DNA from 3 places in the Actinomadura sp. 9N215 genome. Region 1 is predicted to be linked to each of the others. Evidence: predicted binding sites of a transcription regulator. Region 1 holds the regulator's gene; each other region holds the start of a gene.
The links. Region 1 encodes LexA, which represses DNA repair genes until DNA is damaged. Its sites were predicted from a motif close to TCGAACANNTGTTCGA; they were not measured.
Positions count from the first base shown of each region.

Region 2: the regulator LexA is predicted to act here: its motif matches at 2,644-2,659, upstream of recA (recombinase RecA).
Region 3: the regulator LexA is predicted to act here: its motif matches at 3,126-3,141, upstream of ACH34T_RS08645 (DUF6504 family protein).

Region 1 is NZ_JBIRBA010000022.1:136,369-143,273, reverse strand. Features, by position in the region: gene leuS (leucine--tRNA ligase) at 1-2,057, shown strand, start outside; gene lexA (transcriptional repressor LexA) at 2,176-2,877, opposite strand; gene ACH34T_RS31305 (LysM peptidoglycan-binding domain-containing protein) at 3,052-3,387, shown strand; gene nrdR (transcriptional regulator NrdR) at 3,732-4,205, shown strand; gene ACH34T_RS31295 (vitamin B12-dependent ribonucleotide reductase) at 4,326-6,905, shown strand, end outside.
Region 2 is NZ_JBIRBA010000008.1:4,722-11,626, forward strand. Features, by position in the region: gene ACH34T_RS15275 (DEAD/DEAH box helicase) at 1-19, opposite strand, end outside; gene ACH34T_RS15280 (alpha/beta hydrolase fold domain-containing protein) at 161-1,435, shown strand; gene ACH34T_RS15285 (DUF3046 domain-containing protein) at 1,445-1,639, shown strand; gene ACH34T_RS15290 (ATP-grasp domain-containing protein) at 1,683-2,552, opposite strand; gene recA (recombinase RecA) at 2,796-3,932, shown strand; gene ACH34T_RS15300 (regulatory protein RecX) at 4,361-4,828, shown strand; gene rny (ribonuclease Y) at 5,209-6,780, shown strand; gene ACH34T_RS15310 (hypothetical protein) at 6,839-6,905, shown strand, end outside.
Region 3 is NZ_JBIRBA010000004.1:84,817-91,721, reverse strand. Features, by position in the region: gene ACH34T_RS08665 (DUF4389 domain-containing protein) at 1-556, opposite strand, end outside; gene ACH34T_RS08660 (quinone oxidoreductase family protein) at 629-1,591, opposite strand; gene ACH34T_RS08655 (TetR family transcriptional regulator) at 1,673-2,431, opposite strand; gene ACH34T_RS08650 (hypothetical protein) at 2,811-3,077, shown strand; gene ACH34T_RS08645 (DUF6504 family protein) at 3,189-3,464, shown strand; gene ACH34T_RS08640 (DNA polymerase III subunit alpha) at 3,466-6,798, shown strand; gene ACH34T_RS08635 (DUF4328 domain-containing protein) at 6,818-6,905, opposite strand, start outside.

The sequences.
Region 1 (6,905 bases):
GGACGCAGTGGCTGTTCCTGCGCTTCTACGAGCGCGGCCTGGCGTACCGCAAGGGCGGCCACGTCAACTGGTGCCCGAAGGACCAGACCGTCCTCGCCAACGAGCAGGTCGTCGGCGGGCACTGCGAACGCTGCGGGACGCTGGTCGAGAAGCGCGTCCTGACCCAGTGGTACTTCAAGATCACCGAGTACGCGGACCGGCTGCTGGACGACATGGAGCAGCTGGAGGGCAAATGGCCCGAGCGCGTCCTGCTGATGCAGCGCAACTGGATCGGCCGCTCCACCGGCGCCGACATCGACGTGGTGATCGAAGGACTGGACCAGCCGGTGACGATCTTCACCACCCGGCCGGACACCATGTTCGGCGCGACGTTCTTCGTCGTGGCGCCGGACGCCCCCCTGGCGGAGGAGGTCTGCGCACCGGAACGCCGGGCGGCCTTCGAGGCCTACCGCGAGGAGACCTCCCGGGAGAGCGACATCGAGCGGCTGTCCACGGAGCGCGAGAAGACCGGCGTCTTCCTGGGCCGGTACGCGATCAACCCCGTCACGGGCGAGCGCATCCCGGTCTGGGCGTCGGACTTCGTCCTGGCCGACTACGGACACGGCGCGATCATGGGCGTGCCCGCGCACGACCAGCGCGACCTGGACTTCGCGATGAAGTTCGGGCTGCCGGTCCGCATCGTCGTGGACACCGGCGAGGACGATCCCGCCGAGACCGGGATCGCGACGCCCGGCGACGGCCGCCTGATCAATTCCGGGCCGATCGACGGGCTGACCAAGGCCGACGCCATCGCCCGCATCATCGAGATCGTGGCGGAGCGCGGCACGGGCCGCGCGGCGGTGAACTTCCGGCTGCGCGACTGGCTGGTGTCCCGGCAGCGGTTCTGGGGCTGCCCGATCCCGATCGTCCACTGCGAGGCGTGCGGCGAGGTGCCCGTCCCCGACGACCAGCTGCCGGTGACGCTGCCCGAGGGGCTGCGTGGCTCCGACCTGGCCCCGAAGGGCACGTCGCCGCTGGCAGCCGCGGCCCACTGGGTGAACGTCGAATGCCCCAAGTGCGGCGGCCCCGCCAGGCGCGACACCGACACCATGGACACGTTCGTCGACTCGTCCTGGTACTTCTTCCGTTACTGCTCGCCCGGCTACGAGGGCGGCCCGTTCGACGTCGACCAGGTCCGCCGGTGGATGCCGGTCGACCAGTACACGGGCGGCGTCGAGCACGCCATCCTGCACCTGCTGTACAGCCGGTTCTTCACCAAGGTGCTGTACGACATGGGCATGGTCGAGTTCACCGAGCCGTTCCGGCGGCTGCTGAACCAGGGCCAGGTCATCAACCAGGGCAAGGCGATGTCGAAGTCGCTGGGCAACGGCGTCGACCTGGGCGCGCAGATCGCCGAGTTCGGGGTGGACGTCGTCCGGCTGGCGATCCTGTTCTCCGGGCCGCCGGAGGACGACATCGACTGGGCGGACGTGTCCCCGCACGGCATGTCGAAGTTCCTGTCCCGCGTGCACCGCATCGCCACCGAGGTCGCGTCCCCGCCGGGCGTGGACGTCGCGTCCGGCGACCCGGCCCTGCGCCGCGTCACCGCCCGGACGATCCACGAGGCCACGACCCTGGTCGAGACGCAGCGGTTCAACGTGGCGATCGCGCGGATCATGGAGCTGGTGACCGCGACCCGCAAGGCGGTCGACTCCGGGCCCGGCGCCGCCGATCCCGCCGTCCGCGAGGCGGCCGAGGCCATGGCGATCATGCTGTCGCTGTTCGCGCCCTACACGGCCGACGAGGTGTGGGAGCTGCTGGGGCGCACCGCCCCGGTCATCCGCGCGGGCTGGCCGTCCGCCGACCCCGCCCTGCTGGTGGAGGAGTCGGTGACGTGCGTCGTCCAGGTCGCCGGGAAGGTCCGCGACCGGCTGGAAGTCGCGCCGGGCATCGCCGAGGCCGACCTGGAGCGGCTGGCGCTGGCGTCCACCAAGATCCAGGACGCGCTGGGCGGCGCCGAGATCGCCAAGATCATCGTCCGGGCGCCCAAGATCGTCAACATCGTCCCGAAGCGCTGACGAATCCCGAAGCGTTGACGACACCCGTCCGTCTGGCCGGGGGGACCCACCGGGCCTGAGGGACGAGACCACGACCGGCCCGGTCGCGCGGCCCCGGGTTCGCGGGGCCGCGCGCGGGTCACATCTTGCGGAGGACCGCGACGACGCGTCCGAGAACCGTCGCCTCGTCGCCGGGGATCGGCTCGTAGGCGGGGTTCTGCGGGAGCAGCCAGATGTGGCCGTCCTCCCGGCGCTTGAACGTCTTCACCGTCGCCTCGCCGTCGATCATGGCGGCCACGATGTCGCCCTGCTCGGCCACCGGCTGCTGCCGGACGACGACCCAGTCACCGTCCGCGATCGCCGCGTCGATCATCGAGTCGCCGGTGACCTTCAGCAGGAAGTGCGTGCCCTCGCCGACGAGTTGCTTCGGCAGGGTGAACACGTCCTCCACGGCCTCCTCGGCCAGGATCGGCCCACCTGCGGCGATCCGTCCGACGAGCGGCACGTAGGCGGGCGTGGGCTGCGCCGACGAGGGCTGCCCCCCGGCCGCCTCGTAGGCCTCGTCGTCCGTCCGCACCGGCGTGGCGCCCGGCACCCGCACCTCGACCGCGCGCGGCCGGTTGGGGTCGCGGCGCAGGAAACCCTTGCGCTGCAGCGCCCGGAGCTGGTGCGACACGCTGGACGTACTGGTCAGGCCCACGGCCTCGCCGATCTCGCGCATCGAGGGCGGGTACCCACGGCGCTGGACCGAGTCGCGGATCACCTCCAGGACCATGCGCTGCCGCTGCGTCAGCCCCGACTCGTCCATGGGGCCGTCTGGCAGCTCCCGGACCTTGCTCATCGCTTGTCGCCTCCCGGCGCCTCGATCGGTCACTCCTTGTCATGGAACCTATCGCGTCGGAGCGCAATGATCAAACAATTGTTCGAAGTGGTGCTCGCTTTTTGTCGGCGCCTCCTGGTAGAACATCGTACAGGCGTTCGATCGAAAATGCATTCGACGACGAGGAGGGGAGAGATGCCGGGTTCACCCCAGAGTGACCGTGCCCCGATCCGCCTGACCCGCCGCGGACGCGCCGTCCTGGTCCTGTTCGCGGCGACCGTCACGCTCGTGGGTCTGTGGCTGAGCGTGGGGCCCGGCGCCTCGGCCGGGGGCCGCGAGACTCGCACCGACCCGTCCGGGCCGTCCAGAACGGTGGTCGTCGAACCCGGCGACACCCTCTGGAACCTGGCCGCCGACGCCGACCCGGGAGCCGATCCCCGCGTCGTCGTCCAGCGCATTATCGATCTCAACGGGCTCGGCGGCGATCCGACCGTCCAGCCGGGCCAAGAGATCCGCCTCCCCGCCCGCTGACCCGCCGCCCGGCACGAGCGTCGTGGACGGTTGCGCGCGGCCCTCGGAAACGCCGACCGCGTCGGGGTTGTGGGCGGTATGCCCGCTGTCTGGAGGGGCGATCTGACGCTCTGTGTTCAATGCGGGGCTCCGTGTGACGACACGCCCGGGACGAAATCGCGGATGATCGTCCTGACCTGGTCGTACGCGGCGGATGTGATCCATGAGGCGCCGGTTCAGGTTGCGTACGCCTGCGGCGAGTCGTACCGTTGGACCACAACATCTAGTAGTCACACCGATGTACTTCACCTATATATGGAATCGTTCAGCGGTGTGAAGCGTTATCGTCAGGGGAGGGATCCAACGTGCACTGCCCGTTCTGTCGCAACCCTGACACCAAAGTGATCGACAGCCGTTCGACCGACGACGGGGGCGCCATTCGGCGTCGCCGCTCGTGCGCCGAATGCGGCCGGCGATTCACGACGCAGGAGAATGTGCTCGTCATGGTGGCCAAGCGCAGCGGGGTCACCGAGCCGTTCTCGCGCGAAAAGATCATCGCCGGTGTGCGCAGGGCCTGCCAGGGCCGCCCGGTCGACGAGGACGCGCTCGCGAAGCTGGGGCAGCGGGTCGAAGAGGAGATCAGATCCTCCGGCTCCGCGGAAATCCCCTCGCACGAGATCGGCCTCGCGATCCTGGGGCCGCTCGGCGAGCTCGACGAGGTCGCCTATCTGCGATTCGCCTCGGTCTACCGGGGCTTCGAGTCGCTGGACGACTTCGCCAAGGAGATCGAAACACTGCGCAAGGCCGGTTTCTCGGGGGAGCCGGGACCGCCTCGGTAAGGCGGGTTCCGAAAACACATCAGCACAGGTAAGAGCGTCTCCGCGCGGGGCATGCCCCACGCGGCGGCAGGGTTGTTCCTGAACAGGGCCCCGGCGGGTGGGCCCGAGAGGGGGAAGGTCATGACGGAGACGGTGAGCGGCTCGGCGGCACGGCGCGGCAAGGGGAGCCGCAAGGGGCTGAAGATCGAGCGCATTTTCACCACGCCCGGCGTGCATCCGTACGATGAGCTGCGCTGGGAACGTCGTGACGTCGTCATGACCAACTGGCGCGACGGCTCGGTGAACTTCGAGCAGCGCGGCGTCGAGTTCCCCGACTTCTGGTCGCTGAACGCCGTCAACATCGTCACGTCCAAGTACTTCCGCGGCGCGGTCGGCACGCCGCAGCGCGAGTGGAGCCTGAAGCAGCTGGTCGACCGCGTCGTCCGCATGTACGCGGACACGGGCCTCAAGCAGGGCTACTTCGCCACCGAGCAGGACGCCGAGATCTTCGACCACGAGCTGAAGTACGCGCTGGTCCACCAGCTCTTCAGCTTCAACTCGCCCGTCTGGTTCAACGTGGGCACGAAGTCCCCGCAGCAGGTCAGCGCGTGTTTCATCCTGTCGGTGGACGACACGATGGAGTCGATCCTCGACTGGTACAAGGAAGAGGGCGTCATCTTCAAGGGCGGTTCCGGGGCCGGCCTGAACCTGTCGCGCATCCGGTCCAGCAAGGAGCTGCTCTCGTCCGGCGGGACGGCCAGCGGCCCCGTGTCGTTCATGCGCGGCGCCGACGCGTCCGCCGGGACGATCAAGTCCGGCGGCGCGACGCGGCGGGCCGCGAAGATGGTCGTGCTGGACGTCGACCACCCCGACGTCGAGGAGTTCATCGAGACCAAGGCGCGCGAGGAGAACAAGATCCGCGCGCTGCGGGACGCCGGGTTCGACATGGACCTCGGCGGCAAGGACATCGGCAGCGTCCAGTACCAGAACGCCAACAACTCCGTCCGGGTGTCGGACGAGTTCATGCACGCCGTCGAGTCGGACGCCGAGTTCGGCCTGCGCGCCCGGATGACCGGCGAGGTCGTCGAGACCGTCAAGGCCAAGGACCTGTTCCGGCTGATGGCGAAGGCCGCCTGGGAGTGCGCCGACCCCGGCATCCAGTACGACGACACGATCAACGACTGGCACACCAACCCGGAGACCGGGCGCATCACCGCGAGCAACCCGTGCTCCGAGTACATGAGCCTGGACAACTCGTCCTGCAACCTGGCGAGCATCAACCTGCTGAAGTTCCTCACCGATGAGGGGACGTTCGACGTCCAGAGGTTCGTCAAGCTCACCGAGCTGATCATCACGGCGATGGACGTGTCGATCACCTTCGCCGACTTCCCGACGGAGAAGATCGCGGAGACGACCCGCGACTACCGGCAGCTCGGCATCGGCTACGCCAACCTCGGCGCCCTGCTGATGGCGACGGGCCACGCCTACGACTCCGATGGCGGACGGACCCTCGCCGCGGCGATCACGTCGCTGATGACGGGCGTCGCCTACCGGCGGTCCGCGGAGATGGCGAGCGTCGTCGGCCCGTACGCGGGCTACGCGCGCAACGCCGAGGGCCACAAGCGCGTTATGCGCAAGCACGCCGCCGCCAACGACGGCATCCGCACGCTGGACGCGATGGACAAGACGATCCACGCGGCCGCGGCGAAGCAGTGGCAGGAGTGCCTGAAGCTCGGCGAGAAGCACGGCTACCGCAACGCCCAGTCCTCGCTGCTCGCGCCGACCGGGACGATCGGCCTGATGATGGACTGCGACACCACCGGCATCGAGCCGGATCTCGCGCTGATGAAGTTCAAGAAGCTCGTCGGCGGCGGGTCCATGCAGATCGTCAACCAGACGGTGCCGCGCGCGCTGGAGATGCTCGGCTACCAGCAGGAGCAGATCGAGGCGATCGTCGAGTACATCGCCGAGCACGGCCACGTCGTGGACGCCCCCGGCCTGCGCACCGAGCACTACGAGGTGTTCGACTGCGCGATGGGCGAGCGGGCGATCAGCCCGATGGGGCACGTCCGGATGATGGCGGCCGTCCAGCCGTTCCTGTCCGGCGCGATCTCCAAGACGGTGAACATGCCGGAGCAGGCCACCGTCGAGGACATCGAGAAGGTGTACTTCGAGGGGTGGCGGCTCGGCCTGAAGGCCCTGGCGATCTACCGCGACAACTGCAAGGTCGGCCAGCCGCTGTCGGCCGCCGGGAAGAAGGAGGAGGCCAAGGAGGCGCCGGCGGAGGCCGCCGGGGCGACGCGTCCGGTCCGCAGGCGGCTGCCGAAGCAGCGTCCGGCGACCGTCACGCGGTTCTCCGTCGCGGGCGCCGAGGGCTACATGACGGCGTCGTCCTACCCGGACGACGGCGTCGGCGAGGTCTTCCTCAAGCTCGGCAAGCAGGGCTCCACCCTCGCCGGCGTGATGGACGCCTTCTCCATGGCGATCTCCATCAGCCTGCAGTACGGCGTCCCGCTGGAGACGTGGGTGGAGAAGTTCACCAACATGCGGTTCGAGCCCGCCGGGATGACCGACGACCCCGACATCCGCATGGCGACCTCGGTGATGGACTACATCTTCCGCCGCCTGGCGCTGGACCACCTTCCCTACGAGGAGCGGGCGGGCCTCGGCATCCTGACGGCGGGGGAGCGCGCCATGCAGGCCAACGGCGAGGACCCCGCC
Region 2 (6,905 bases), on a different contig from region 1:
CGAGCACGTCACCGCCCATGCGGCCATACTGCCTCGCGGGTCCGACAAAACACCGCCTCGCGGGTCCGCCGAATGCGGCGGGTGAGGTGCGTCACGTTGTAAGCAAGCACTTGTACGGGCAGGGTCTACGGGTAGGACACTCGCCTGACCGGGAGTTTCGATGCCCTACGTCCTCCTCGCCCTCGGCCTCCTGATCGCACTTCTCGCCATGAACGCGCACGCTCCCCGGCGCGGCGCCGTCCTCCTCGCGCCGAGCTTCCTCTACGGCTGGCTGACCATCGAACTGGCACCGCAAGTGCTCGTCACCTGGGCCGCCGCCACCGCGCTCACGGCGACCCTCGGCGGACTGGACGGCTGGGCCGGCTGGACGGGCCTCGCGCTGACGATCCTCGGCATGGCGGGCATCACCGCCACGCTCCTCGCAACACGCCGTACGGTCGTCACCCTTCGCGAGTGCGGAGCACCCCTCGACCTGGATCCGGAGGGCGCTCCCCGCTACCCGCTCGCGCACCTGTTCGTCCCGCCGCTGTGCCTGATCCCGCGCAGGGGCGTGCACGTAAGACGCAACGTCGTGTACCGGCAGGACGGACGGCTCCGCCTGAAACTCGACATCTACGCAGGCGACCGCACCAGCGGCGAACTACGCCCGGGACTCATGCAGATCCACGGCGGCGGATGGGTCATCGGCGACAAACGCGAGCAGGGACTGCCCCTGCTCAACCACATGGCCGTCCAGGGATGGGTCGGCTTCAACGTCAACTACCGGCTCAGCCCGCGCGCCACCTGGCCTGAACACCTGATCGATCTGAAACACTTCGTCGCCTGGTACAGGGAGCACGCAGAGGAGTACGGCGCCGACCCCGATTTTCTGTGCGTGACAGGTGGCTCGGCGGGCGGGCACCTCGCGGCGATGGTCGCGCTGACCGCGAACGAGCCCGAATTCCAACCCGGCATTGAGAACGTCGACACCACCGTGCAGGGCGCAGTGCCCTTCTACGGGGTGTACAACCTCGTCGACGCTGGTCCCTGGGGCCGCCGCCCTATGGGCGCGACGCCCCTTCTGGAGCGGATGGTGGTCAAGCTGCCGTTCGCAGAGAACCATGACGCGTACGGCAAAGCGTCGCCGGTCTCGTACCTGCGCGAGGACGCGCCGCCGTTCTTCGTCGTCCATGGAGACCGAGACTCACTCGTCCCTGTGGCCGAGGCACGCCGATTCGTCGAACGGCTACGGGACGTCTCCGCGACACCCGTCGTCTACGCCGAGATGAAAGGCGCGCAGCACGCGTTCGACGTCTTCCCCTCCTACCGGACGGCCCGCGTCATCGAAGCCGTCGAGCGCTACCTGACAGGGCTTCACCGCCAGTACCGCCAGGGCGCGCCACCGGTGGTCCCGGGCGAGGTCACGCAGTCCTTGGAGGACCGTTCGTTCGGATAGCGTGGGCGGGTGCGGCTCACAGTCTTCTGGTCTCGGATGAGACAGCAGTTCGGCGAGACCTATGCCGAGAGCGTGGCCAGGGACTACGTGATGGCCGAACTGGACGGCCGCACCATCGAACAGGCCCTCGCCGACGGCGAACCCGCCAAGAGGGTCTGGCAGGCCGTCGTCGCGACCTTCAACGTCCCCTCGACGCTCCAATAGGCGCCCCGGACGTCAGCCCGTGCGGGGTCAGCCCTGTGCGGGGTCAGTCCGGGACGGGCAGATGCGCGTAGAGGTCCATCGCGTCCACGGACGACGGCAGATCGCTGACCTGGCCGTCGCCGACCTCCACGACACGCCACGCGCCGTCCGTCCGCCGCGCGAGATCGGTCGTGATGAACCGGCAGCCCAGCGCGCGCACTGCCGGAGCGACCGCGTCCAAGACGGGATCGGGTTCCACGCCGGGACTGTCGGGGTGCGGGCCCACAAGGGCGGGCTCGCCGTCCACCCACCACACTCGCGCCTCGCCACCGCCGTCGTACTCCTCGAACTCGCGCACGACGAGCCCGCCCGCCAGATGGTCGTCCCGCAACGCCACCATCTTGGACGCGACGTTATGCAGCTGAGCGAGGTTCTTCACATCGGGGACGAAGCACGCTTCCTCCCACTCGTGCTTGCAGGACTTCACATAGTCCTTGACGATGCCGGGCCCGCCCTTCAACGGCTTGACGAGCTCACCCAGCTCCTTCAGATCGCCAGGGTCCTGGCCGACGCCGAGGGGCCGCCACACGCTGTGCGGGGTCAGCCCGGCGAACGTGTCATGCCAGCCCGGCAGTTCGTGGGCGCGGCGATAGTCGTCCGGGTGCGTGAGCAGCATCGTCCCCCGCTGCTTCAACATCGCGGACACCGCGGCGTACTCCTCGCCCGTGAGCATCCAGCCGCGGTACCAGACGGGACCCAGATCGGACGGCACCGCGCGCACCGCGTCGTCCACGTCGCCGCGCCGCAGCGCGTCATGGTCGATCAGGGCGATCTCGCCGTAGTGGTCCCGCACGGCCGCGGCCTCGCGGGAGAAATGGGGGTCAACGCGCCGAGGGTGGAGCGGATCGACGCAGAAGAGAACGGTCAGCGTCATGATTGGAGCCCTCCGTGGACGGCGCCAGCGTACGTGGTCCGAACCATGGAACGCACGGAGATTCCGCCCGAATCGGCGTAACGGACGATGATCGAACGGATGTTCGGTAAGGTGGGGCGGGCACGCGGCGTCATCCACAATTCCACCGGAGTCTCGAAAGTGTCGGAGGCCCGCCGTAACGTCGCCGTCGACATCGCAAGCAGCGGCCGAGAGCCGACAGTCACGACGAGAAGGACATCTCACATGGCAGCGAACGACCGGGAGAAGGCTCTCGAGACCGCACTCGCCCAGATCGAGCGGCAGTTCGGCAAGGGCTCCGTCATGCGGATGGGCGAGGAGGCCCGGGCGCCCGTCGAAGTGATCCCCACCGGCGCGATCGCCCTCGACATCGCGCTCGGCATCGGCGGCCTGCCCCGCGGCCGCGTCGTCGAGGTGTACGGCCCCGAAGGCTCCGGCAAGACCTCCATCGCGCTGCACTCCGTCGCCAGCGTCCAGAAGCTGGGCGGCATCGCCGCGTTCGTCGACGCCGAGCACGCGCTCGACCCCGAGTACGCCACCAAGCTCGGCGTCGACATCGACGCGCTCCTGGTCTCCCAGCCCGACACCGGCGAGCAGGCCCTGGAGATCACCGACATGCTGATCCGCTCCGGCGCGATCGACATCGTCGTCATCGACTCCGTCGCGGCGCTCGTCCCCCGCGCCGAGATCGAGGGCGAGATGGGCGACAGCCACGTCGGCCTCCAAGCCCGCCTCATGTCGCAGGCCCTGCGCAAGCTCACCGGCGCGATCAACCAGACCAAGACCACCGTCATCTTCATCAACCAGCTCCGTGAGAAGGTCGGCGTCATGTTCGGCTCGCCGGAGACCACCACCGGCGGCCGGGCGCTGAAGTTCTACGCCTCCGTCCGGCTGGACGTCCGCCGCATCGAGACCCTCAAGGACGGCACCGAGGCCGTCGGCAACCGCGTCCGCGTCAAGGTCGTCAAGAACAAGATGGCCCCGCCGTTCCGCCTCGCCGACTTCGACCTGCTCTACGGCCAGGGCATCAGCCGCGAGGGCGGCCTGATCGACCTCGGCGTGGAGCACGGCTTCGTCCGCAAGTCCGGCGCCTGGTACACCTACGACGGCGACCAGCTCGGCCAGGGCAAGGAGAACGCCCGCAACTTCCTCAAGACCAACCCCGACCTGGCCGACGGCATCGAGAAGAAGATCAAGGAGAAGCTCGGCATCGGCCCGAAGGTCGACAAGGAGGCCGAGCCTCCCGCCGCGTCCGCGTCCGCGTCCGCGTCCGCCCCCGCCCCGGACGCCGGCCCCGTGGCCCCGGCCGCCGCCAAGCCCGCCGCGAAGAAGTCCCCCAAGGCCAAAGCGGGTGATTCCTGACGGCGAATCCCGTGAGAAGGGTGACTCCTGACGAAGAGTGGGCGATGATCTCGTATGCAGGGCGGCGGCGCCTTACCCGGCACCGAGCCACCGGTGCACGGACCTTCCCCGATGGCGCCGCCGCTCCCACGAACCCGGGCGCCGAGCCCACCCGGCTCGGCGTCCCGGGCGCCCTTCCGGCAGAGCATCCCTGCCCGTACCCCGCGCGACGCCTCCCATGCGAGCGCACCTCCCCGCGCCCCACGAGCCCACCCGCCCAACGTCGTCCGACCCGCACCACCGATGTCGGTGTGTGAGCGGGGACGTCTGCGGAGGGCCGTATGAGCGGGGCGGCGCGAGGCCGGCCGGAAGACGCTCCGCGTCCCGGGGAGGGCGGGGCCGGGCGCGATACGGATCCCGAAGGCAAGGCCCGCGAGGTGTGCCTCCGCATGCTGTCGGCGTCCCCGCGGACCCGGGCCCAGCTCGCCGACGCGTTACGGCGCAAGAACATCCCCGACGAGGTCGCCGAACGGGTGCTCGGGCGCTTCAGCGACGTCGGCCTCATCGACGACGAGGTGTTCGCGCAGGCGTGGGTCCAGTCCAGGCACACCGGCCGCGGCCTCGCCAGACGGGCCCTCGCGGCCGAACTGCGACGCCGCGGCGTCGCGGACGAGACCGTCAACGACGCGGTCGAAACGCTGGACCCCGCCCAGGAAGAACAGACCGCCCGGGCCCTGGTCGTCCGCAGACTGAGGTCCACGGCAGGCGTCGAACCCGCCAAACGCATGCGCCGCCTGGTGGGCATGCTCGCCCGCAAGGGCTACTCACCCGGCCTGTCCTACCGGATCGTGCGCGAGGCCCTGGCCGAGGAAGGCACCGACGTAGAAGCCTTCCCCGACGCCCCGCCCCTCGACTGACCACCTGACCCTGGGGCCGGGTCGGGGGAGGAGTGCGCGTGAGAAACGGAGTCGGGAAGGTGGTGGTAAGGGAGGACTCACGTTGACGTTCGGTTAGTCCGGAATGCCCTGCGTTTGCTTGCTCATTACCTCCATGCCGCTTACCGTTACGGCAGTGAGGAGTTACTCCGCGTCTCGCGGATTGCCATACGACCGAGCACGTTCCAGCAGCTGAGAGGCATACAGGACACGTTCGTCGACCGGATTCGGCCGAGCCATCGGCGGCGCGCGGTGCGCGGCCCGGCGATGGCGCGTATCCGGACGTCCGCTGGACGCGAGTAAATCCTCGCTAGGCAGGGTCCCGACTCCGGACGGACCCGCGGCGAGGAAGGATCTGCCTCATGGAGAGCGTCCTGCTGGGTGCAGCACTGCTGGTGGCCCTGGTCGCTCTCGTCATCGTCGTGCTGTGGCGTCCGGGCATGCCGGGCAAGGCCGCGGCGGAGATGGCCCGGGCGCGGAGCGAAGGCGACGAGATCAGGGCGAAGGCCGAGCAGAACGCCAAGGCCGTCCTGGAGAAGGCCGAGCTCGAGGCCCAGCGGATCGCGTCGGAGGCGCGTGCGGAGGCCGAGGAGGAGGGCCGGTCCCTCCGCGACGACCTGCGGACCGTCCGGGAAGATCTGGAGCGCCGGGAGGCGCGGCTCGCGGAGCGGGAGCAGCGGCTGGACGGCGAGGTGCGGCGCCTTGAGGAGTGGTCGGGGCGGCTCGCCGAGGCGAAGAAGGCGCTGGAGACCCGCAAGGAAGAGCTCGCCGGCGTCGAGGAGGAGCGGCGCAGGGTCCTGGAACGGGCGGCGGGGCTCACCGCCGAGCAGGCCAAGGGCGAGCTCGTCGCGGCGGTCGAGAACCAGGCGAAGCGGGAGTCCATCCCGATCGTCCGGGAGATCGAGAACACGGCGCGCGCGGAGGGCGACAAGCGCGCCCGCAAGATCGTGACGCTGGCGATCCAGCGGGTCGCGAGCGAGCAGACCGCCGAGTCGGTGGTCTCGGTGCTGCACCTGCCGAGCGACGAGATGAAGGGCCGCATCATCGGCCGCGAGGGCCGCAACATCCGCGCGTTCGAGACGACCACGGGCGTGAACCTGATCATCGACGACACGCCGGAGGCGGTGCTGCTGAGCTGCTTCGACCCGGTGCGGCGCGAGGTCGGGCGGCTGACGCTGGAGAAGCTCGTCCTGGACGGCCGGATCCACCCGCAGCGCATCGAGGAGATCTACGAGCGCAGCAAGAGCGACGTGGAGCAGCTGTGCGTCCGGGCCGGCGAGGACGCGCTCGTCGAGGTCGGCGTCGCCGACATGCACCCGGAACTGATCGCGCTGCTCGGCCAGCTCCGCTACCGGACGTCGTACGGGCAGAACGTGCTCAAGCACCTGATCGAGTCCGCGCACATCGCCGGGATCATGGCGAGCGAACTGCGGCTGCCGGTGGAGACGGCGAAGCGGTGCACGCTGCTGCACGACATCGGCAAGGCGCTGACCCACGAGGTGGAGGGCAGCCACGCGCTGATCGGCGCCGAGATCGCGCGCCGGTACGGCGAGCACGAGGACGTCGTGCACGCCATCGAGGCGCACCACAACGAGGTCGAGGTCCGGACGGTCGAGGCCGTCCTCACCCAGGCCGCCGACGCGATCAGCGGCAGCCGTCCCGGCGCGCGCCGGGAGTCCCTGGAGGCGTACGTCAAGCGGCTGGAGCGGCTGGAGCAGATCGCGCGGGAGAAGCACGACGGCGTGGAGAAGGTCTTCGCCATGCAGGCCGGGCGGGAGATCCGCGTGATGGTCAAGCCCGACTCCGTCGACGACATCCAGGCGCAGGTCATCGCCCGCGACATCGCCAAGCAGGTGGAGGACGAGCTCACGTACCCGGGGCAGATCCGCGTCACCGTCGTCCGCGAGTCCCGCGCCATCGAGTTCGCCCGCTGACCTTCGCCCGCCGCCGTCCCGCAGCGCCGGAGGAGACGCTCGCGTCCGTCCGGTCGACGTGGGCGGCGGCTACCTGCGCGACCAGGCGGGCAACCTGATGAGGATCGGCCGCGGGTACGTGGTCG
Region 3 (6,905 bases), on a different contig from region 1:
CGATGTAGGCGGGGGTGCCGACGAACTGGCCGGTGCGGGTGGGGCCGTCGGGCGCGTCGAGCGCGCGGGCGATGCCGAAGTCGATCACGCGCGGCCCGGTGGACGACAGCAGCACGTTCGCGGGCTTCAGATCCCGGTGGACGATCCCGGCCCCGTGGATCGCGGCGAGCGCCGTGGCGACGCCGACCGCGACGCCCTCCAGGTCGGACCCGGGCAGCGGCCCCTTGCCGCCGACCGCCTTCTCCAGGCTCGGGCCGTCGATGTACTCGGTGACGATGTAGGGCGGGTCCTGGTCGAGCCCGGCGTCCAGGACGGGTGCGGTGCAGAACCGGTGGACGCGCCGCGCCGCCGTCACCTCCCGCCGGAACCGGGCGAGGAACGCCGGCTCCCCGGCCAGCTCCCGGTTGACGACCTTCACCGCGACGCGGCGGCCGTCCGGCTCGGCGGCCAGGTAGACGGTGCCCATCCCGCCGCGGCCGAGTCGTCCGAGCAGGCGGTAAGGACCGAGGACGCGCGGTTCGTCCTGCTCCAGCGGTTCGGCGGCGTATGCGGTCATGGCGGAGGGACTCCTCGAAGATCGTATATTCCCGCCCAGCCTAAGGCAGCCGCCGCCCGCCCGAGCGGACGATCAAGGGATCAGCAGGAGCTTCCCCGTCGTCCGCCGCGCCTCCAGATCGGCATGCGCGGCGGCGGCCTCCGCGAGGTCGTAGCGGCGCCCGACATGCACCCTGACGTCGCCTGCCCCGACCCATCCGTAGACGGCGGCGGCCCGTTCCCGCAGCTCTTCGCGGGTCACGATGTAGTGGGCGAGCGTCGGCCGGGTGAGGAACAGCGAACCGGCCGCGTTGAGGCGCTGCGGGTCGAACGGCGGCACCTTCCCGCCCGCCGCCCCGTACAGCGCCAGGGTCCCGCGCCTCCGCAGGCTCGCCAGGCTCCCCTCGAACGTGGGCGCGCCGACGCCGTCGTACACGGCGGCGACACCCTCCCCGCCGGTCAGCTCCCGGACCCGGTCGGCGAAACCGTCGTAGCCCATCGTGACGTCCGCGCCCGCGTCCTCCGCGAGCTTCTCCTTCTCCGGCGTGGACGCCGTCCCGATCACCCGGGCGCCGAGGGCCTTGGCCGCCTGGGTGAGCAGCAGCCCCATCCCGCCGGCGGCCGCGTGCACGAGGACGGTGTCGCCCGCCCGGACCGGGTACGTCGACCGCGTCAGGTAGTGCGCGGTCATGCCCTGCAGCAGCGACGCCGCCGCGTCCTCAAGGTCCACCCCGTCCGGGACGGGGACGAGCCTCTCCGCCCGCACCAGGGCCTTCGCCGCGTAGGCGCCCTGCACGTCGCTGGACGCGACGCGGTCGCCCACCGAGAACTCCCGGACGCCGTCGCCGGCCGCCGCGACCGTCCCCGCCGCCTCGATGCCCGGCGTGTACGGGAGCCGCCGCGGGTACGCGCCCGTCCGGTAGTACACGTCGACGAAGTTGACGCCCGCCGCGGCCACGTCGATGAGCACCTCGCCGGGCCCCGGCTCCGGGGCCGGACGCTCCGCGGCGGCCAGCACCTCGGGGCCGCCGTTCTCGGTGATCACGATCGCGCGCATGCCGTGCTCTCCTGCCTGTCGGGGCGGCGGACTGATCTCGGCAACCCGGCCTCTCCGCGGGCTATTCCACCGCCGGAAGGGCTAAATCCAGTCGCGCATAGTCTGGCCGACCAGCGCGACGGCCTCCTCCACGCGGGCCGCTACCGTCGGGGGGTCCCAGATGTCCAGCCGGGCGCAGTCCTCGAACGCGATCTTGGTCGCGGCCATGAAGAACGCGACGACGATCTTGGGCCGCAGGTCCTCGTCGGGATCCGCGTCCTCGCGCCGCGCGATCTCGGCGGCGAGCGCGTCCGTCGCCGCCCCGTACCGCGCCATCTGCGCCGCCATCAGCGCCGGCGTCGCCTCGATCACCTGCCGGACCCGGCGGAACCTGGCGCTGTCGGCCGGGTCGCCCTCCGCGATCGTCCGCAGCATGACGCGCAGCGACTCGTACAGCGCGGTGAACGGACGCTCCCCTGGCGGGCGCTCCGCGAGGGCGGCCGCCAGGGCCCGGTCGTGCTCGGCGAGGAAGCTCGTGACGACGTCCTCCTTGGTGGCGAAGTAACGGAAGAACGTCCGCTGCGACACCTCAACGGCCGCGACGATCTCGTCGATCGTCGTCGCCTCGTACCCCTGGGAGACGAACAGCTCCAGCGCGGCGTCGACGAGCGCGAGCCGGGTCCGCTGCTTCTTGCGCTCGCGGAGCCCCGCGAGCGCGGGAGCGGGCTCGGGCGCACCCGGGGCCGCCGGGTCGTCGTTCGCGTTCGCCGGGTCGTCGTTCGTGTTCGCGGGGTCGGCGTTCGGGGTCGCCGGGTCGCCGTCCGTGGGGCCTGACGGGTCGCCGGCGGGGACGGCGCTCATCGGCTCGCTCCTTCTGATCCGCGTGACGCGGGCGGGTGGACGCCCGTCTTCACAGAGGCTTCTATCACGGACGGACCCTCCGCCTACGCGGCGGGGGTTCCATCATCCGGAACCCCGTCCTCCAGCCCGCACCCACCGCCATTTCAACGGACGAGCTCCGCCCGGCGCTCCGCCGCGCGATTGGCGCATGTGAGCGCGGCGCGTCGTGGCGCCCAGCACGGACCATCGCATGGCCGGAAGGGAAACAGCCGTCCCACTCTCCGGGAATTCCCTGCGCAGCCCGCGGATTCGGGTCATGCTGAGGGCCGGTCACCAATTGTCGCCGGACGGTCGCCGAAGGTCATCGTCCGGCGCCTCGGACCATGCTGAGGCGGCTGATGTGTCAGTAGTCGGTGGGCGGGAGATCGCCGAGGTGCGCCGGCGTCACCTCGCGGCGCTAGCGCACGAAGTCGAGGTCCGCGGGCTCTCCTGGAGGCTCGCCGGGCCCGAGGAGTCCCTGCTGAGCGTGTCCGGCACGCGGACGCGACGCCAGATCATGGTCGTCGCGACCCCGTGCGGCGACGGCTGGTACTACCTGTGGCCGGGCGGCGGCATGGCCGAGGTCACCGAGGCCGCCACGGTCGCCGACCGCCTCAGCAAGTTGTGAGGCTGCCTCCGCCTTGCTCCCTGGTGGACGGCTTCCCTAGACTCGGGCCCGAACATTTGTTCTAATGCCCGCATGTCCTTCCCCCGTGCGGTGAGCGCGAGGGGGAGGCAGATGACACGCGTGTTCGGCGACCCGGTGGACGTCTGGGTGAGCGATGGACGTCCTGTCCGGTTCGTCTGGCGTGGCCGGCTCTACACCGTGCGGCGGGTGCTGGAGCACTGGGTCACGACCCGTGACTGGTGGCGGGAGCAGCAGCCCGACGGCGAGGCCACCGGAGAGCGGGAGTTCTGGCGGGTCGAGGCGACTCCGGACAGGGAGATCGGCGTCTACGAGCTGCGTTATGACGTGGCCGCCGACAGCTGGCTGCTTTCCCGGGTATGGGACTGACGTGCACCTTCATGTCGCCTCGTGCTATTCGCTGCGGCACGGCGTCGCGCCGCCCGCCGCGCTGGCGGAGCGCGCCGCGGGCCTCGGCATGGAGACGCTCGCGCTGACCGACCGCGACGGGCTGTACGGCGCCGTCCGTCACGTTCGGTCATGTGCGGACGCGGGGATCGGGGCCGTCGTCGGCGCCGATCTCCGGGTCGCGTCCACCGGCGAGGAGCGGATCGTGGTGCTCGCCGAGGGGCGTGCCGGGTGGCGGTCGCTGTGCCGGTTGGTGACGGCGGCGCACGCGGCGGGTGAGCGCGGGAACCCGCTGGTCACGCGGCAGATGGTCGGTGCGCATGCGGAGGGTCTCGTCGTCCTGCTCGGTCCGGCGTCGGACGTGGGGCGTGCCGTCGGCGGGCGGCGTCCGGACGTGGCGGGGGCCCGGCTGGACGCATGGCGCGCGACGGCCGAGAGCGTGGTCGAGATCGTCGACCATCACGGCAAGGGCGAGGGGCCCAGGGCGGCCCGGATGCTCGCGCTCGCGCGCGAGGCCGGGGTGCCCGCGGTGCTCGGCAACGCGGTGCGCTATCTGGAGCCGTCCGACCATCCGGTCGCGCAGGTCCTGGACGTGACGCGCCGCCTCGCCCCGCTGGACCGGCGGCATCTCGACGACCGCACCGGGCACGCCTACCTGAAGTCGGTCCCGGAGATGCGCCGCGTCGCGGAGCTGGGCTGCGGGGCGGACGAGGCGGACGCCCTCCTGGCCGCGACCCGGCGGCTCTCCGAGCGCTGCGTCCTCGACCCGGGGCGCGATCTCGGCATGGACGGCGTCCATCTGCCGATCGGCGAAGGCGACCCGTACGCGCGGCTCGTCGCCCGCTGTGCGGACGGGCTGGCCCGGCGCGGGCTGGACGGATCGCGGAAGGCCGCCGCGCGGCTCGATGAGGAACTCGGGGTGATCGCCCGGAAGGGGCTGGCGTCCTACTTCCTGACGGTCGCCGACGCCGCGGCGCTGATCAGGTCGCGCGGGATCCGGTGCGCCATCCGCGGCTCGGGCGCGGGCAGCCTGGTCAACTACCTGCTCGGCATCGGCGACCTCGACCCGCTGCGGCACGACCTGGTCATGGAGCGGTTCCTCGCCGACAGCCGGGAGGGGCTGCCCGACATCGACCTGGACGTCGAGTCGGCGCGGCGACTGGAGGCCTACGAGGCGCTGTTCGATCGGTTCGGCGCCGAGAGCACCGCGTGCGTGTCGATGATGGAGACCTACCGGGCGCGCAGCGCGCTCCGCGACGTCGGCAACGCCCTCGGGCTCCCGCCGCTGGAGATCGACGCGATCGCGAAGGCGTTCCCGCAGATCAGGGCCGGCCAGATTCGCGCGGCCCTCGACGACCTGCCCGAGCTGCGGCAGAGCGGCCTGGCGAGCGGGCGCCTGGAGGTGCTGTTCCGGATCGCCGAGCGCCTGGACGGCCTGCCCCGCCACATCGCCATGCACCCGTGCGGCGTCCTGCTGTCGAACCCGACGCTGCGCGACCGGACGCCCGTCGAGCGGGCCGCCGTGGGGTTCCCGATGAGCCAGTTCGACAAGGACGACGTCGAGGCGATGGGCCTGCTGAAGCTCGACGTCATCGGCGTCCGGATGCAGTCGGCGATGGCGCACGCGGTGGCGGAGGTCGCCCGGCTCACCGGCCGGACGATCGCGCTGGAGGACGTCCCACGCGACGATCCCGCGACGTACGAGCTGGTCCGCACGTCCCGGACGCTCGGCTGCTTCCAGATCGAGTCGCCGGGACAGCGGGAGCTGATCGGCCGCCTCCAGCCCCGCGACCTGGACGATCTCGTCCTGGACATCTCGCTGTTCCGGCCGGGCCCGGTCAACTCCGACATGGTGACGCCGTTCCTGGAGTCCCGCGCCGGGACGCGGGAGCCCGCCTACCCGCATCCCGATCTCGAACCGGTGCTGCGGGAGAGCCTCGGCGTGATCGTCTTCCACGAGCAGGTGCTCCGCGTCTTCGACGTGATGACCGGTTGCGGCCTCTCCCGGGCGGAGGCCGCGCGCCGGAGCCTCAACCACGAGCGCGGCCAGGCGGTGGTGGGCGCGTGGTTCCGCAAGACGGCGCTGGCGCGCGGCTACGACGAGGCGTCCGTGGAACGCGTCTGGCGGATGCTGACCGCGTTCGGCGCGTTCGGTTTCTGCAAGGCGCACGCGGCGTCGTTCGCGCTGCCCACCTACCAGTCGGCCTGGCTGAAGCGGCACCACACGGCCGCGTTCTACGCCGGCGTCCTCACCCATGATCCCGGGCTGTACCCGAAGCGCGTCATCCTGGACGACGCGCGGCACTTCGGCGTCCCGATCCTGCCCCTGGACGTCAACCGGTCGGCCGCCGGCTGGCACGCCGAACCCGTCTCCGGCGGCGGGCCGACCGGGATCCGGGTGGCGTTGAGCGAGGTCAAGGGCATCTCCGACGCGGAGGTCGGCAAGATCGTCACGGCCCGTCCGTTCGCGTCGCTGGGCGACTTCTGGCGCCGGGCGCGCGTGTCCCGTCCGATCACGGAGCGGCTGGTGCTGGCGGGCGGGTTCGACGCCGTCCACGACGCCCCGCGCCGCGACCTGCTCTGCCGCGTGGGCGCGCTGGAGCGGGCCGGAAGCCGTGCCGCGCACGTCATGGAGGGCCAGCTTCCCCTCGGCCACGAGGACGGCACGCCGCCCGGCCCGGTGGAGGAGATCCCCGCGGGCGAGCTGCCCCCGATGACGCCCGCCGAGGTGGTCGAGGCCGAGCTGGACATCCTCGGCATGGACGTCAGCCGCCACCTCATCACCTTCTACGACGGGCTGCTCGCCGGGCTCGGCGTCGTCCGGGCCGCGGACCTGCCGGGACGTCCCGCCGGAAGCGAGGTGCTGGTCGCCGGGGTCAAGGTCGCCACGCAGACCCCGGCGGTCAGGTCGGGCCAGCGCGTGATCTTCGCCACGCTGGACGACGCGACCGGCCCCGTCGACCTCACCTTCTTCGAGTCGGTGCAGGACAGGTGCGCCGCGACCGTCTTCGGCTGCTGGCTCCTGGTCGCCCGCGGCCGCGTCCGCCGGGCGGGGGACCGCGCCGTCTCGATCGTCGCGAACGCCTGCTGGGACCTGAACGCCCTCGACGAGGAGTGGCGCCGCGGCGGGCCGGACGCCGTCCGCGCCGCGATGGCCGCCCCGTCGCCGCCCGCCCGCGCCGTCGGCCGCCGGATCGTCCAGCCGACGGGGTTCGCGATGTCTCCGTACTCCGACATCGGGCATGCGGGAGCGGCTGTCAAACGTCCGCCCGCCGCCCGCCTCTGGCACAGCAGCCAGGGCAGCTCGGGCCCCTAGCGGCCCGCCGGCCGGCCCGTCAGGCGCCGGGGGCCTGGGCCGAAGGCGTCACCGACAGGCACTGGAGCCGCGTGATCTGGAAGACCGTGGCCATGCACAGGGTGGCG